DNA from 3 places in the Streptomyces sp. NBC_01497 genome. Region 1 is predicted to be linked to each of the others. Evidence: riboswitches for the same ligand, from Rfam matches in the RefSeq annotation. Region 1 holds a riboswitch; each other region holds the start of a gene.
The links. A riboswitch is a leader RNA that binds a small molecule or an ion and turns the genes downstream of it on or off. The one in region 1 is predicted to bind cobalamin.
Positions count from the first base shown of each region.

Region 2: another riboswitch for cobalamin. It lies ahead of OG310_RS11215 (ribonucleoside-diphosphate reductase subunit alpha); the one in region 1 lies ahead of OG310_RS20615 (HoxN/HupN/NixA family nickel/cobalt transporter).
Region 3: another riboswitch for cobalamin. It lies ahead of metE (5-methyltetrahydropteroyltriglutamate--homocysteine S-methyltransferase); the one in region 1 lies ahead of OG310_RS20615 (HoxN/HupN/NixA family nickel/cobalt transporter).

Region 1 is NZ_CP109427.1:4,888,442-4,892,890, reverse strand. It holds gene OG310_RS20630 (helix-turn-helix domain-containing protein) at 1-865, opposite strand, end outside; gene OG310_RS20625 (SDR family NAD(P)-dependent oxidoreductase) at 985-1,698, shown strand; partial or broken gene OG310_RS20620 (ArsR/SmtB family transcription factor) at 1,908-2,249, opposite strand; cobalamin riboswitch at 2,347-2,578, shown strand; gene OG310_RS20615 (HoxN/HupN/NixA family nickel/cobalt transporter) at 2,626-3,777, shown strand; gene sigJ (RNA polymerase sigma factor SigJ) at 4,147-4,449, opposite strand, start outside.
Region 2 is NZ_CP109427.1:2,646,090-2,650,538, reverse strand. It holds gene OG310_RS11215 (ribonucleoside-diphosphate reductase subunit alpha) at 1-2,221, opposite strand, end outside; cobalamin riboswitch at 2,359-2,484, opposite strand; gene OG310_RS11210 (phosphotransferase) at 2,596-3,573, shown strand; gene OG310_RS11205 (GNAT family N-acetyltransferase) at 3,690-4,184, opposite strand.
Region 3 is NZ_CP109427.1:7,942,405-7,946,853, reverse strand. It holds gene OG310_RS33555 (ABC transporter ATP-binding protein) at 1-1,339, shown strand, start outside; cobalamin riboswitch at 1,701-1,922, shown strand; gene metE (5-methyltetrahydropteroyltriglutamate--homocysteine S-methyltransferase) at 2,088-4,406, shown strand.

The sequences.
Region 1 (4,449 bases):
TGGCGGCCAGCAGCGCGAACTGCTGGGCCGTCCGCGATCCGGGCGGCGCCGAGTACACCGCGATACGCAGGTCACTGCCCGGGACGGTGAGCGTGTCGCAGTCGACGCTCACGGGTCCGAGGTCCGGGTGGTGGACCGTCTTGTGGTCGGCGCTGTGGAAGCCGACGACGTGCGACTCCCACAGCTCCTCGAAGCGCGCGCTCACGCGACGGAGGTCCGCGATCAGCCGGCGCAGCTCCGGATCGTCCGGGTAGCGGGCGGTCGAGGAGCGCAGGTCGGACACCAGGGCCGTCTCGAAGCGTTCCCGCTGATCCGGCTCGTGCGTGACGCGTCCGGGCAGCTGGGCGAAGTGCCGCCAGGCGACGCTGCGTTCGCGCCCCCGCAAGGCGGAGGGATCGCCGACGAGGGCCGCCCACAGCGGGTTCCACGAGACGGTGTTCCAGTAGGCGTCGTGCACGGCGAGCGGCGTCCTGCCCAGTTGGTCGAGGAGGCGCTGCACGGTCGGCGGGATGTACGGGGACACCTGCCCGTCCGGCGGTGGGGCCTGGCCGGCGAGCAGGAACAGGTGGTCCCGCTCGGTGGGCGTCAGCCGCAGGGCGCGGGCGAGGGCGTGCAGGACCTGGGGGGACGGCGAGGTGGCGCGCCCGCGTTCCAGCCGTACGACGTAGTCGACGGAGAGCCCGGCGAGCTGCGCGAGTTCCTCGCGGCGCAGGCCGGGGGCCCGGCGGGTGCCCGAGGTCAGCCGGGCGGGCAGGCCGGCGTCGTCGGGGCGGGTGCGGTCGCGCCAGTGCCGCAGGGCGCGGCCGAGGTCACCGTGGCCGGTCCCGGCGGCGGTGACCCGGGCACTGTGCGGTTCTTCGCTCACCCGTCCAGTATCGGCGGCCGGAGCCGCGACAGCCTGGTACTGCCGGTCCCCCCGCTGCCCGGTCCCCACGCCGAAGAGGTCTCTGTCGGGGGGCGGCGGACCGGCGGAGTGTGGACGCCATGACCGACCACACCAGCAACATCACCGTCATCACCGGAGCCAACAAGGGCCTCGGCCACGAGAGCGCCCGCCTGCTCATCGAGCGGGGCCACACCGTCTATCTGGGGGCACGCGACGCCGAGCGCGGGAAGCGCGCCGCGGCGGAACTGGGCGCCCGACCGCTGCTGATCGACGTGACCGACGACGCTTCTGTGCGCGCCGCCGCCGAGGTGGTGCGCGCCGAGGCCGGACGTGTCGACCTCCTCATCAACAACGCGGGCATCACCGGCGCCGTCGCGGGCCCCGACGAGTCGGCGGCGGACACACTGCGCCGGGTCTACGAGACGAACGTCTTCGGGCCCGTACGGACCATCCACGCGTTCCTGCCCCTGCTGTCGGGCCCCGGCGCGGTCGTCGTGAACGTCAGCAGCGGGCTCGGTTCCGTCGGCCTCACGGCGGACCCGGAGCTGCGCACGGCTGTGCCGGGGTGGGCCCCGTTCCCCGCGTACGCCTCGTCGAAGGCCTCCCTGAACATGCTGACACTGCTGTACGAGCAGACCTGCCCCGACGTCAGGTTCCGTGTCGTGGACCCGGGTTACACCGCCACCGACCTCAACGGGCACCGGGGCTTCCGGCACGTGACGGAGGGGGCGTCGACGATCGTGGGGGCGGCCGTGGACGACCGCGCGCCGGGCCCCCGGTTCGTCAGTGCGGAGGGCGAACTGCCCTGGTGATAACGGCTTCTGTTCGCCGCCCGCACGGCACCGGGGAGTTGACGGCAGCCCAGGACGGCTGAGCCCGTACGCCCCGGTGGCCTCCGCCACCGTCCGTCAGGGCCCGCTCAGTTGGTGGCGGCGCCCGCGCCCGTGGGGGCGGGCAGCGCCGGCCGCGTCCCGTGGGTGTGCTGGTCCGCGTGCGGCGGCTCGGCCGGCTGGGCGGGCCGCACCTGGTCGAGCAGTGCGGCCAGGGCGGTGTCGACGAGGCGGTAGCGCACGATGCGGCCGTCCCTCGCGCCCGCGACGACGCCCGCGGAACGCAGCAGTCTGAGCGCCTGGGAGACGGCGGGGTCCTTCATGCCGGTGGCGACGGCCAGGTCCGACACGGCCATCGGGCCCACTCCCCGCAGGGCGAGCAGCAGCGCGAGCCGCCCCGGCTCGGCGAGGAGCGAGAAGCGGTCCGCGGCCGCGTGGACGTCGTCGGGCTCTCCGATGGCGGCGATGGCGTCGCAGACGAGGTGTCCGTCGATGATCCGGTGATCCGCGCGCTCGGCCGGTACGAGATGCATGGGGCCGATTGTCTCAGCCGCGGGGCGCGCGCCGCTCGCCCTTGTGATCTTCCACACCTGCGCATCTGTGCAATCTTGCAAGCGATCTGCGCGAACCGTACTGTGGCCGGGCCGTGGTGCACGGGAAGACCGGTGAGGACCAGTGAGGTCCGAGGCCGGAGCGGCCCTCGCCACTGTGATCGGGAAGCTCCCCGTCCGCGGTACCCAGGCCACTGGCCGCCCCAGGGCGACCGGGAAGGCCGGACGGAGAGCGTGCCTGCGTACGCGGTGCTGCCGCGCGCGCCGGCGGACCCGTCAGCCAGGAGACCGGCCACGGCATCTCACGAGTTGATCCACGAGGTGCTGGAGCGTGACCGAGTTGAGCGTGCCCACGTCCATGTCCGCCCCGAGGGACGCGTCCGCGCGGACATCGGGGCCCTTCGCCTGGCGGCGCGAGGACACCGTCCGCACGGCGGGCCTGCTGGCGGTGATAGCCGCGCTGCATGTCGTCGCGTTCGGCGTCCTGTTCCTACTGGTGGTCCCGCACCACTACGAGGTGGGTTCGCAGGCCTTCGGGATCGGCCTCGGCATCACCGCGTACACCCTCGGCATGCGGCACGCGTTCGACGCGGACCACATAGCCGCCATCGACAACACCACGCGGAAACTGATGGCCGACGGGAAACGGCCCGTCTCCGTGGGCTTCTGGTTCGCGCTCGGCCACTCCAGTGTCGTCGTGGCGATGGCGGCGCTCGTCGCGGGCGGCGCGCACCTCGCCGGGATCCTGATGGACGACGACTCCGGCACGCACAGGACGCTGGGCACCGTCGGCACGTCCGTCTCCGGCGGCTTCCTCTACCTGATCGCGGCGCTCAACCTGGTGGCGCTCGCGGGCATTCTGCGGGTGTTCCGCGCGATGCGCGAGGGCCGGTTCGACGAGGCGGAGCTGGAGGCGCACCTGGACTCGCGCGGCTTCATGAACCGCATCCTCAAGCGCTTCACCCGCTCCATCACCCGGCCCGGCCAGATGTACCCGCTGGGCTTCCTGTTCGGACTCGGCTTCGACACGGCCACCGAGGTCACCCTGATGGTCATGGCGGGCAGCGGGGCGGCGGCCGGGCTGCCCTGGTACGCGATCGTCAGCCTGCCACTGCTGTTCGCGGCGGGTATGAGCCTGTTCGACACGCTCGACGGCACGTTCATGAACTTCGCCTATCAGTGGGCGTTCGCCAATCCGGTCCGCAAGGTCTTCTACAACCTGGCGATCACGGGCCTGTCGATCGCGGTGGCGTTCCTCATCGGCACGATCGAACTCGTCGGCGTCCTGCACGACAAGCTCGGCCTGCGCGACGGGGTCACCGACTGGGTGGCGGGGCTCGACCTCGGCAACGTGGGCTACCTCATCGTCGGCCTGTTCGTGGCGGTCTGGGCGGCGGCGCTCGCGTACTGGCGTTTCGCGAAGGTGGAGCAGCGCTGGGCGGTACGGGCCGCCGGGGCGGCCGGAGCGGCGGCGCCGGACGGCGCGGAGAACCCGTCACCGGAGGCCTGACGTCCCGGAGTCGGCCGGACTCCGGGGGCTGACGTCCCGGAGTCGGCCGGACTCCGGGGGCTGACGTCCCGGAGTCGGCCGGACTCCGGGGGCTGACGTCCCGGGGTCGGTCGGACTCCGGGGGCTGACGTCCCGGGGTCGGTCGGACTCCGGGGGCTGACGTCCCGGGGTCGGTCGGACTCCGGGGGCTGACGTCCCGGGGTCGGTCGGACTCCGGGGGCTGACGTCCCGGAGTCGGCCGGACTCCGGGGGCTGACGTCCTGGGGTCGGTCGGGCCCGGTGGCCCGGCGCCCCGGCGCACGTACCCACCCCCCGGAAACGGGAGTTCGCCCGCGTGCCGCGCGGGCCGGGTGCTGGACGCGGCGGGCGTCAGGCCCCCGCCGCCGCCCGCACCCGGGTCAGCTTGTCGGGGTTGAGGACGATGTAGATGCCCCGCACCACGCCCCCCTCGCCGATGTCCAGGGTCAGGCACTGCTGCCGGTCGTCCGCGCCGAGCCAGAGGGCCGGGGCGCCGTTGACGTCGACGAGCGAGTCCACCGAGACGGTGTGGCGGCCCGCGAGCGCCGAGAGGAACGCGACCACCTTCTTGCGGCCCCTGATCGGCCGCAGCGCGGCACGCACCCGGCCGCCGCCGTCGTTCCAGGAGACGACGTCCTCGCTGAGCAGAGCGGT
Region 2 (4,449 bases), 2.2 Mb from region 1:
AGCGTAGGTAGTAGGTCGTCTTCAGGCCCTGCCGCCAGGCGTACGCGTACATCGAGCTGAGTTTGCCGATGGTCGGTGTCTCCAGGAACAGGTTCAGCGACTGGGCCTGGTCGAGGTAGGGCGTACGGGCCGCCGCCAGGTCGATCAGCGCCCGCTGCGGCAGCTCCCACGCCGTGCGGTACAGCGCCCGCAGTCCGGCGGGCACCCCCTGGACGCCCGCCACCGAGCCGTTGGCGTCGCGCAGTTCCTGCCGGGTCGCCGCACTCCACAGCCCTAGCCGTTTGAGATCGGCCACCAGGTACGGGTTGACCTGGAGGAACTCGCCCGACAGCGTCTCGCGCTTGAACAGGTTGGAGACTTGCGGCTCGATGCACTCGTAGGCGCCCGCGATCGACGCGATGGTCGCGGTCGGGGCGATCGCGAGCAGCAGCGCGTTGCGCATCCCGGTCGTCGCGACGCGGGCACGCAGCGCCTGCCACCGCTCGGGCCAGTGGTGCGTGGTGGCGTAGTGGTCCGGGTGCAGCACACCGCGCGCCGCGCGGGTCTCCCGCCAGGCGGGCAACGGACCGTCCGCCGCGGCGAGGTCGCAGGACATCTCGTACGCGGTGAGCATGATCCGCTCCGCGATCCGGGTCGACAGTTCCCGGGCCGGGTCCGAGTCGAACGGCAGCCGCAGGGTGAAGAACACGTCCTGCAGGCCCATCACGCCCAGGGCGACCGGCCGCCAGCGGGAGTTGGACCGCCCGGCCTCCTCGGTCGGGTAGAAGTTCCGGTCAACGACGCGGTCGAGGAAGCGCACGGCGACGCGGACGGCCGCGTCGAGACGCACCCAGTCCAGGGCCGTGTCCACCCCGGCGTAAGGGCCGCTCGCGACGAACGCGCCCAGGTTGACCGAGCCGAGGTTGCACACGGCGGTCTCGGAGTCGTCCGTGACTTCGAGGATCTCGGTGCACAGGTTCGAGGAGTGGATGACCCGGCCCGGCTCCGCCGTCTGGTTGGCGGTGCGGTTCGCGGTGTCCTTGAAGGTCAGCCAGCCGTTGCCGGTCTGCGCGAGGGTGCGCATCATCCGGCCGTACAACTCCCGCGCGGGCAGCGACTTGCGGGCGAGACCGGCCTGCTCGGCGGCCAGGTACGCCGCGTCGAAGGCATCGCCCCACAGGTCGGTCAGCTCCGGCACGTCGGACGGCGAGAACAGCGACCAGTCCTCGTCGGCGGCGACCCGGCGCATGAACGCGTCCGGGATCCAGTGCGCCAGGTTCAGGTTGTGGGTGCGGCGGGCCTCCTCACCGGTGTTGTCCCGCAGTTCGAGGAACTCCTCGATGTCGGCGTGCCACGTCTCCAGGTAGACGGCGGCGGCGCCCTTGCGCCGGCCGCCCTGGTTCACGGCGGCGACGGAGGCGTCCAGGGTCCGCAGGAACGGGACGATGCCGTTCGACAGCCCGTTGGTGCCCCGGATCAGCGAACCACGCGCCCGCACCCGCGAGAACGGCAGCCCGATGCCGCCGGAGTGCTTCGAGAGCCGGGCCACCTGGTGGTATCGGGTGTAGATCGAGTCCAGTTCGTCCAGCGGCGAGTCCAGCAGGTAGCACGACGACATCTGCGGGTGGCTGGTGCCGGAGTTGAACAGCGTGGGGGAGGACGGCAGGTACTCCCGGCGCGACATCAGCCGGTACAGCTCCGCGACTTCGGCGAGCGCCGCCTCGGAGGTGTCCCGGGCGAGCCCGGCCGCCACCCGCAGCAGGAAGTGCTGGGGCGTCTCGATCACCCGGCGCGTCGTCGGATGGCGCAGCACGTAGCGCGTGTACACGGTCCGCAGGCCGAAGTACTCGAAACCGTCGTCCGCGTCCGGGTCCACCAACGCGTCCAGCGCCACCCGGTGGGCGGCGACGAACGCGGCGGTACGGTCCCCGATCAGCCCCTCGCGCAGGCCGACCGCGATCGACGCCGAGAACGACACGGCGCCCTCGCCCGCCGCTTCCTCCGTCACGGCGCGCGCCAGCAGCCGGGCCGCGAGGCGGCCGTACGCCGGGTCCTCGGGGATCAGCCCGGCGGCGGCCTCGGTCGCGAGGCCCCGCAGTTCGGCCGAGTCGGCGCGGGCGCTGCGGCCGCGCAGCGCGGCGGCGGCCACCCGCCCGGGCTCGACATCGGGCAGGTCGGCGCTGAGGTCGCCGAGGATCCTCAGCAGTCGCGCTGAGACGGGTTCCGCGGGTGCGATGGTCACGCTGAGAGCTCTCCTCGCTGGGCGGGCCAGGCGAGGCAGGGCGCGGCGACGGGGGCACCGGCCCGGGCAGGGCAGGGCACCACCGCGTCCACCGGCCCGCTCCACGAGACCCGGACGTCCTTGGCGGCCCCGGCACCGCGCCGGGGCGGCTGCCGTCAGGTACTCGGACTTGTGCGGGCGTGCCGGGGCACGCCGCGTACACCGTTGCGGGACAGTTCCGGAGTCACACCGGATTCCCCTGCGGCGGCAGCGGCATGAGCATACATCTGGGGGCGCAGCGCGCAACGACCACTAGATGTTGTGTCGCGTGGCGGTTCGCGTGCCGTGCCGTCGGCCCGCTGGGATATCGTTCGGAGCCGGAGGAGGTGCTTCCCGTGACCGCTCGCGACCCCGGGCCCGGCGCGTCCCGAGCGCTGCCTCGCGGTGCGGATGACGCCCGGGAACGAGCCGCCGGAGGACCGGACACGGGGGAGCGGGTGGGCTCCGCGCGGCGGGTGCGGCCCCTGGACGCGGCGCGTGCGGCCGAGGGTGTGTATGCCGCAACCGGGGTCCGGCTGACGGTCGAGGGGCCCTGCGGCGGCGGGGAGGTCGGGGCCGCGTACGTGCGGTGGCAGGACGGTCACCGGTCCGTGCTCACCTGGCGGCCGGACACCTCCGTGGCCGCTCTGCGCGCCGGACCGCTCGCCGTCTGCGAACTGCTGCGCGGCGACGGATTCCCGTGCCCCGCAACCGAATTGGCGGCCCGGACCGGTAACGCCGCGGTGATCGTCCAGGAGGTGCTGCCCGGCCGTGCCGTGCGGCGGTTCACCCGTACCGCCCTCGACCGGGCGCTCGCACTCAGCGAGTCGATGGCGGGCCGGCTGGCCGGCCGCCCGGACATCCCGCGGGTCGGCCTCCACCTCCAGGACGACGGCCCCGGCTTCTGTCTGCACGGGCCCCTGCGCGAGCACAGCCGGCGAACGGCCGCGCTGGAGCGGCGGGTACGTGCCGTCGCCGCGGGCCCCGGACCCCCGGACGACGCCGTGCACTTCGACTTCCATCCGGGCAACATGCTCGCCGCCCCCGACGGCTCGCTGAGCGGAGTGGTCGACTGGGACGGCGCCGGGCGGGGGGACCGGCGGCTCGACCTCGTCACCCTGCGCTTCGGACTCGAAGGACTGCAGTGCGAACCGGGCGTGGTGGAGCGCCTGGACGCCGTGCTCGACGCGCTGCCTCCCGCAGTCCTGCTGCCCCTGTGGGCCCACATGAGCCTGCGCCTCGCCGACTGGGCCGTCCGGCACCACGGCCCCGCCGACGTCGAGCGGTGGCTGGATCTCGCGCAGACCCGGCTGGGGCCCCTGGCCGTGTCCTGAGGGGCCGGGCCCGGCCGACGCGCTCCGGGCGCCCCGCGCGCCGGGGCCCGCCGGCGGCCCGTTCGGGTCCGCGACGCACGCGCCCGATACGGCAGGCTCGCGTCCCGGGGACCGGTCTAGGAGAACGCCAACGCGTAGACCAGCAGGTCCACTCCCGGGCGCGGCGACCAGTCGCGCGAGGGATCCCGGAGGAACCCGAGCCGCTCGTAGATCCGGTGCGCCGAGGTCATGCGGGCCTCCGTGGACAGCGCGACCCCCCGGTGGCCCGCCTCGCGCGCTCGCGTCAGGCAGGCGCGCACCAGCGCCTCGCCAACCCCGCGCCGGCGGGCCGCCGCCGCGACGACCAGCATCCGGAACTCCGCCTCGTCGGCCCGCGCGACCTCGGCCCAGGGGCCGCCGTCCCCCGCGTACGTCACCGCGCCGAGCAGGGTGCCGTCGGGGTCCGCCGCGACCAGCACCTCCGCCTCCCGCGCCCGTATCTCCACGGACCGCAACTGCTCTCCGTAGGGATTGTCCGGCGCCACCAGGCCCTCCCCGATGTACACGTCCACCGTCATCGCGCCGATGCGCGCGTACTCGCCCGGCTCCGCCCGCCTGATCGTGAAGTCCATGCCGTCCAGTGTGCGGGAGGGGTGTGACAGCGGGCCCGGGTGGGCGGCGGCGAAGAGACGCGGGAGGCCGGGGCGGTCCGGTGCCGGCGGCGCGGAGCCGCATCCACGCGAGCCGGCCCGCGCCGGGCGGCGCGGAGCTCCCCGAGCCGCGAGCCGGTCCGCTCCGGCGCACTCGGTACGCCTGGCCGGTGCGCCTCCCCGAAAGGGTGAACCAGCCTTCGAATACGGCGTGTTCCGGTGCGGCGGGCGGCACTGTGCGGTGGTG
Region 3 (4,449 bases), 3.1 Mb from region 1:
CGCAGCGACCGCGGTCTTCCGCCGCCGCTCCAGGAAGCTGTACACCGAGGCCCGGGACCGGATCGCGGTCCTCAACGCCGACTTCCAGGAAAGCCTGTCAGGAGTGCGCGAATCACAGGCGTTCGTGCACCAGGAGCACACCCAGCGGCGCTTTCGCCGGCTGGGCCGCGACTACCTGACCGCGCGGGTCAGGGCGCAGCGGCTGGCGGCTACCTACTTCCCCTTCGTGCAGTTCCTCTCCGCGGTCGCGGACGCGATCGTGCTGGGAGTGGGTGCGGGCATGATCGCCTCAGGGCACCTGACCACGGGCGCGCTCATCGCCTTCATCCTCTACATCGACCTCTTCTTCTCGCCCATCCAGCAGCTTTCCCAGGTCTTCGACTCCTGGCAGCAGACACGTATCTCCGTGGGCCGGATCGGCGAACTGATGGACCTGGACACCAGCACCCCCCAAGCTGACCGGCCCCGCGTCCCCGAGCGCCTCCGCGGCGCGGTGAGCCTGCGTGACGTGCGCTTCGCCTATCCCACGGCCTCCGGGACCGAGCGCCGCGAACGCAGGGGACCGGCCGACGCCCGGCCGCTGCCGGGCTTTAACGAGGCGATGGCCAGACCACCGGAGGCGCTGCGCGGCGTCGACCTGTCGATCGCCGCGGGTGAGACCCTCGCGCTCGTCGGGGAGACGGGAGCCGGGAAATCGACGGCTCTCAAGCTGCTGGCCCGCTTCTACGACCCGGTGACCGGCAGCATCCAGGTCGACGGCCATGACCTGCGCACACTGGACACACCCTGGTTCCGGGCGCAGCTCGGCTACGTACCCCAGGAGGCGTTCCTGTTCACCGGCACGCTGCGCGACAACATCGCCTACGGGCGCCCCGACGCCACCGACGCGCGGGTCGAAGCAGCCGCGCGAGCGGTGGGAGCGCACGAGTTCATCGCCGCTCTGCCCGGCGGTTACCACCACCAGGTCGCCGAACGGGGTCGCTCCCTTTCGGCCGGACAACGGCAACTGATAGCGCTGGCCCGCGCCGAACTCGTCGATCCCGTGATCCTGCTGCTCGACGAGGCCACCTCCAACCTCGACCTCGCCACAGAGGCCCGCGTGACGGAGGCGATGCAGCGCGTGGCGCGGGACCGCACCACGATCGTGATCGCCCACCGGCTCCAGACCGCCCGTGCGGCCGACCGCATCGCGGTCCTCGGCGACGGTCGCGTACAGCAGATCGGCAGTCACGACGAACTGCTCTCCCGCGGTGGCCCCTACGCCCGGATGTGGAAGGCCTTCGAACTGCTCGGCGGGGACAGGCCGGCACCGCCGGCCGCCGACCGGGCCGCCCGGTAGCCGGCCCCCTCGCTGACCAAGGACACAGGTCATGACCTGACCGGCATCGACCCCGTACCGTCACTGACAGTGTTCAGGCCGGGACCACTCCTCCCACGACTGTCTCCCCGGGGCCCTGGCGGTCCCGCACGGGGCACGGACCCCGCGGGCGCGAGGGGGTCCCGAAGGCGATGAGGACACCGACGGGACATCGCCCGGACCGGGGCCGTCGCAGCACGCCAGCCGTGAGGCACGGCGGATCCCGCGGCCGGGCCCGGTGGCGGAGGTCTTCCCGGGCCCCGCCCCCCGGGCAGGCCGGATCGCCGTCTCCTTTCGCGTCCCACGTTCCGAGCGGTGCTGCCCAAGACGCGCCGCGCCGTCTAGGCTGGACCATGCAGCTGGTTCGCCCTGCCCGCCAGGCAGACGCGTCGTAAGAGGGAACCCGGTGGGAATCCGGGACTGCCCCGCAGCGGTGAGCGGGAACGACCGCCGTCATCAGCACTGGGCCTGAAGGTACGGGCCTGGGAAGCGACGGCCAGTAGATGTCCTCCCCCGGGAGGGCGTGCCCGCGAGTCCGAAGACCTGCCAACTGCCCGCGTGCGGAGCCAGCCTCGTACGCGGACCTCCCGGTGACCTCGTGGGCGGGTCGGCGTACGCACCGGACGGAGCATCGCGCCGACAGCGCGCGTGGACCGTCCGGTCTGTCCTCCCTTCGCCTCCGTATCCCCTCGCCGGGATCCTCAGGAGTCATCTCGCGAAGGAGATTTCCGTGACCAGCAAGTCCGCAGCCGCGGCAGCACGGGCCACCGTGTACGGCTACCCCCGTCAGGGACAGAACCGAGAACTGAAAAAGGCCATCGAAGGCTACTGGAAAGGCCGCGTCACCCCGGACGGCCTTCTGGCGACCGCCGCCGAACTCCGCCGTGACAACTGGCGGCACCTGGCCGAGGCCGGCGTCGACGAGGTTCCGACGGGCGACTTCTCGTACTACGACCACGTCCTTGACACCACGGTGATGGTCGGCGCGATCCCCGAGCGCCACCGGGACGCCGTCACCGCCGATCCGCTCGGCGGTTACTTCGCGATGGCACGCGGGACGCAGGACGTCGCGCCGCTGGAGATGACCAAGTGGTTCGACACCAACTACCACTATCTGGTGCCCGAGCTGGGCCCCGGCACCGTGTTCACGGCCGACTCGGCCAAGCAGGTCACCGAACTCAGGGAAGCCCTCTCGCTGGGCCTTGCCGCCCGTCCGGCCCTGGTCGGTCCTGTCACCTATCTCCTGCTCGCCAAGCCCGCCCCCGGTGTGCCCGGCGACTTCGACCCGCTCACTCTGCTCGACCGGCTGCTCCCGGTGTACGCCGACGTCCTCGCCGACCTGTACGCCGCGGGCGCCGAGTGGGTGCAGCTGGACGAGCCGGCCCTCGTCCAGGACCGCACCCCGGCCGAGCTGAATGCCGCCGCACGCGCCTACCGGGATCTCGGGGCACTCACCGACCGGCCGAAGATGCTGGTCGCCTCCTACTTCGACCGTCTCGGGGACGCGCTGCCGGTGCTGGCCAAAGCACCGGTCGAGGGACTGGCGGTGGACTTCACCGGGCCCGCGGCGGCCAACCTCGACGCCCTCGCGGCGGTCGGGGGCCTGCCCGGCAAGCGTCTGGTCGCCGGAGTGGTCAACGGTCGCAACATCTGGGCCAACGACCTGACGAAGTCCCTCGCCACCCTCGGCACGCTGCTCGGTCTCGCCGACCGGGTCGACGTGTCGGCGTCCTGCTCCCTGCTGCACGTCCCGCTGGACACGGCGGCGGAACGGGACATCGCACCGCAGATCCTGCGCTGGCTGGCATTCGCCCGGCAGAAGACCGCGGAGATCGTCACGCTCGCCACGGGCCTGTCCCTCGGCACCGGGGCGATCACCGCGGAACTCGCCGCGAACCGCGCCGCCCTCGCGTCCCGGGCCGAATCCCCCGTCACCCGGGACCCGGCCGTCCGCGCCCGCGCCGCGGCCGTGACCGAGGCCGACGCCCACCGCTCCCAGCCGTACCCCCAGCGGGCCACGGCCCAGCGCGCGCACCTCGGCCTGCCCCTCCTGCCCACGACCACGATCGGCTCGTTCCCGCAGACCGCGGAACTGCGCGGCGCCCGTGCCGACCTTCGCGCGGGGCGCATCGACACCGCCGGATACGAGGAGCGCATCAGGACCGAGATCCAGGACGTCATCTCCTTCCAGGAGAGGACGGGCCTGGACGTCCTGGTGCACGGCGAGCCCGAGCGCAACGACATGGTCCAGTACTTCGCCGAGCAACTGACCGGCTACCTCGCCACCCGGCACGGCTGGGTGCAGTCGTACGGCACCCGCTACGTCCGGCCGCCGATCCTGGTCGGTGACATCTCCCGGCCGGAGCCGATGACCGTGCGCTGGACAGCCCACGCGCAGTCCCTGACCGATCGACCGGTCAAGGGCATGCTCACGGGTCCGGTCACCATGCTCGCGTGGTCCTTCGTCCGCGACGACCTGCCTCTCGGCGACACGGCACGGCAGGTCGCCCTGGCCCTGCGCGACGAGGTGGACGACCTGGAGGCGGCCGGCACCTCCGTCGTCCAGGTGGACGAGCCCGCGCTGCGGGAGACGCTCCCGCTGCGGGCCGCGGACCGCGCCGCCTACCTGGCGTGGGCCACGGAGGCGTTCCGGCTCACGACCGGTGGGGCGCGAGCGGAAACCCAGATCCACACCCACATGTGCTACGCGGAGTTCGGCGACATCGTCCAGGCGATCGACGACCTCGACGCCGACGTCATCAGCCTGGAGGCCGCCCGCTCCCACATGCAAGTCGCGCACGAACTCGCCACGCACGGCTACCCGCGTGAAGCCGGGCCAGGGGTGTACGACATCCATTCGCCACGCGTTCCGAGCGCCGAGGAAGCCGCCGACCTGCTCCGCACCGGGCTGAAGGCCATTCCCGCCGACAGGCTCTGGGTCAACCCCGACTGCGGTCTGAAGACGCGAGGCTGGCCCGAGACCCGCGCCTCACTGGAGAACATCGTCAGCGCGACCCGCACGGTACGAAACGAGCTCGCCTCTTCCTGACCGGGAGTCGCGCGCGGCCGGGGCGTCCAGCGGCGGCCCCGGC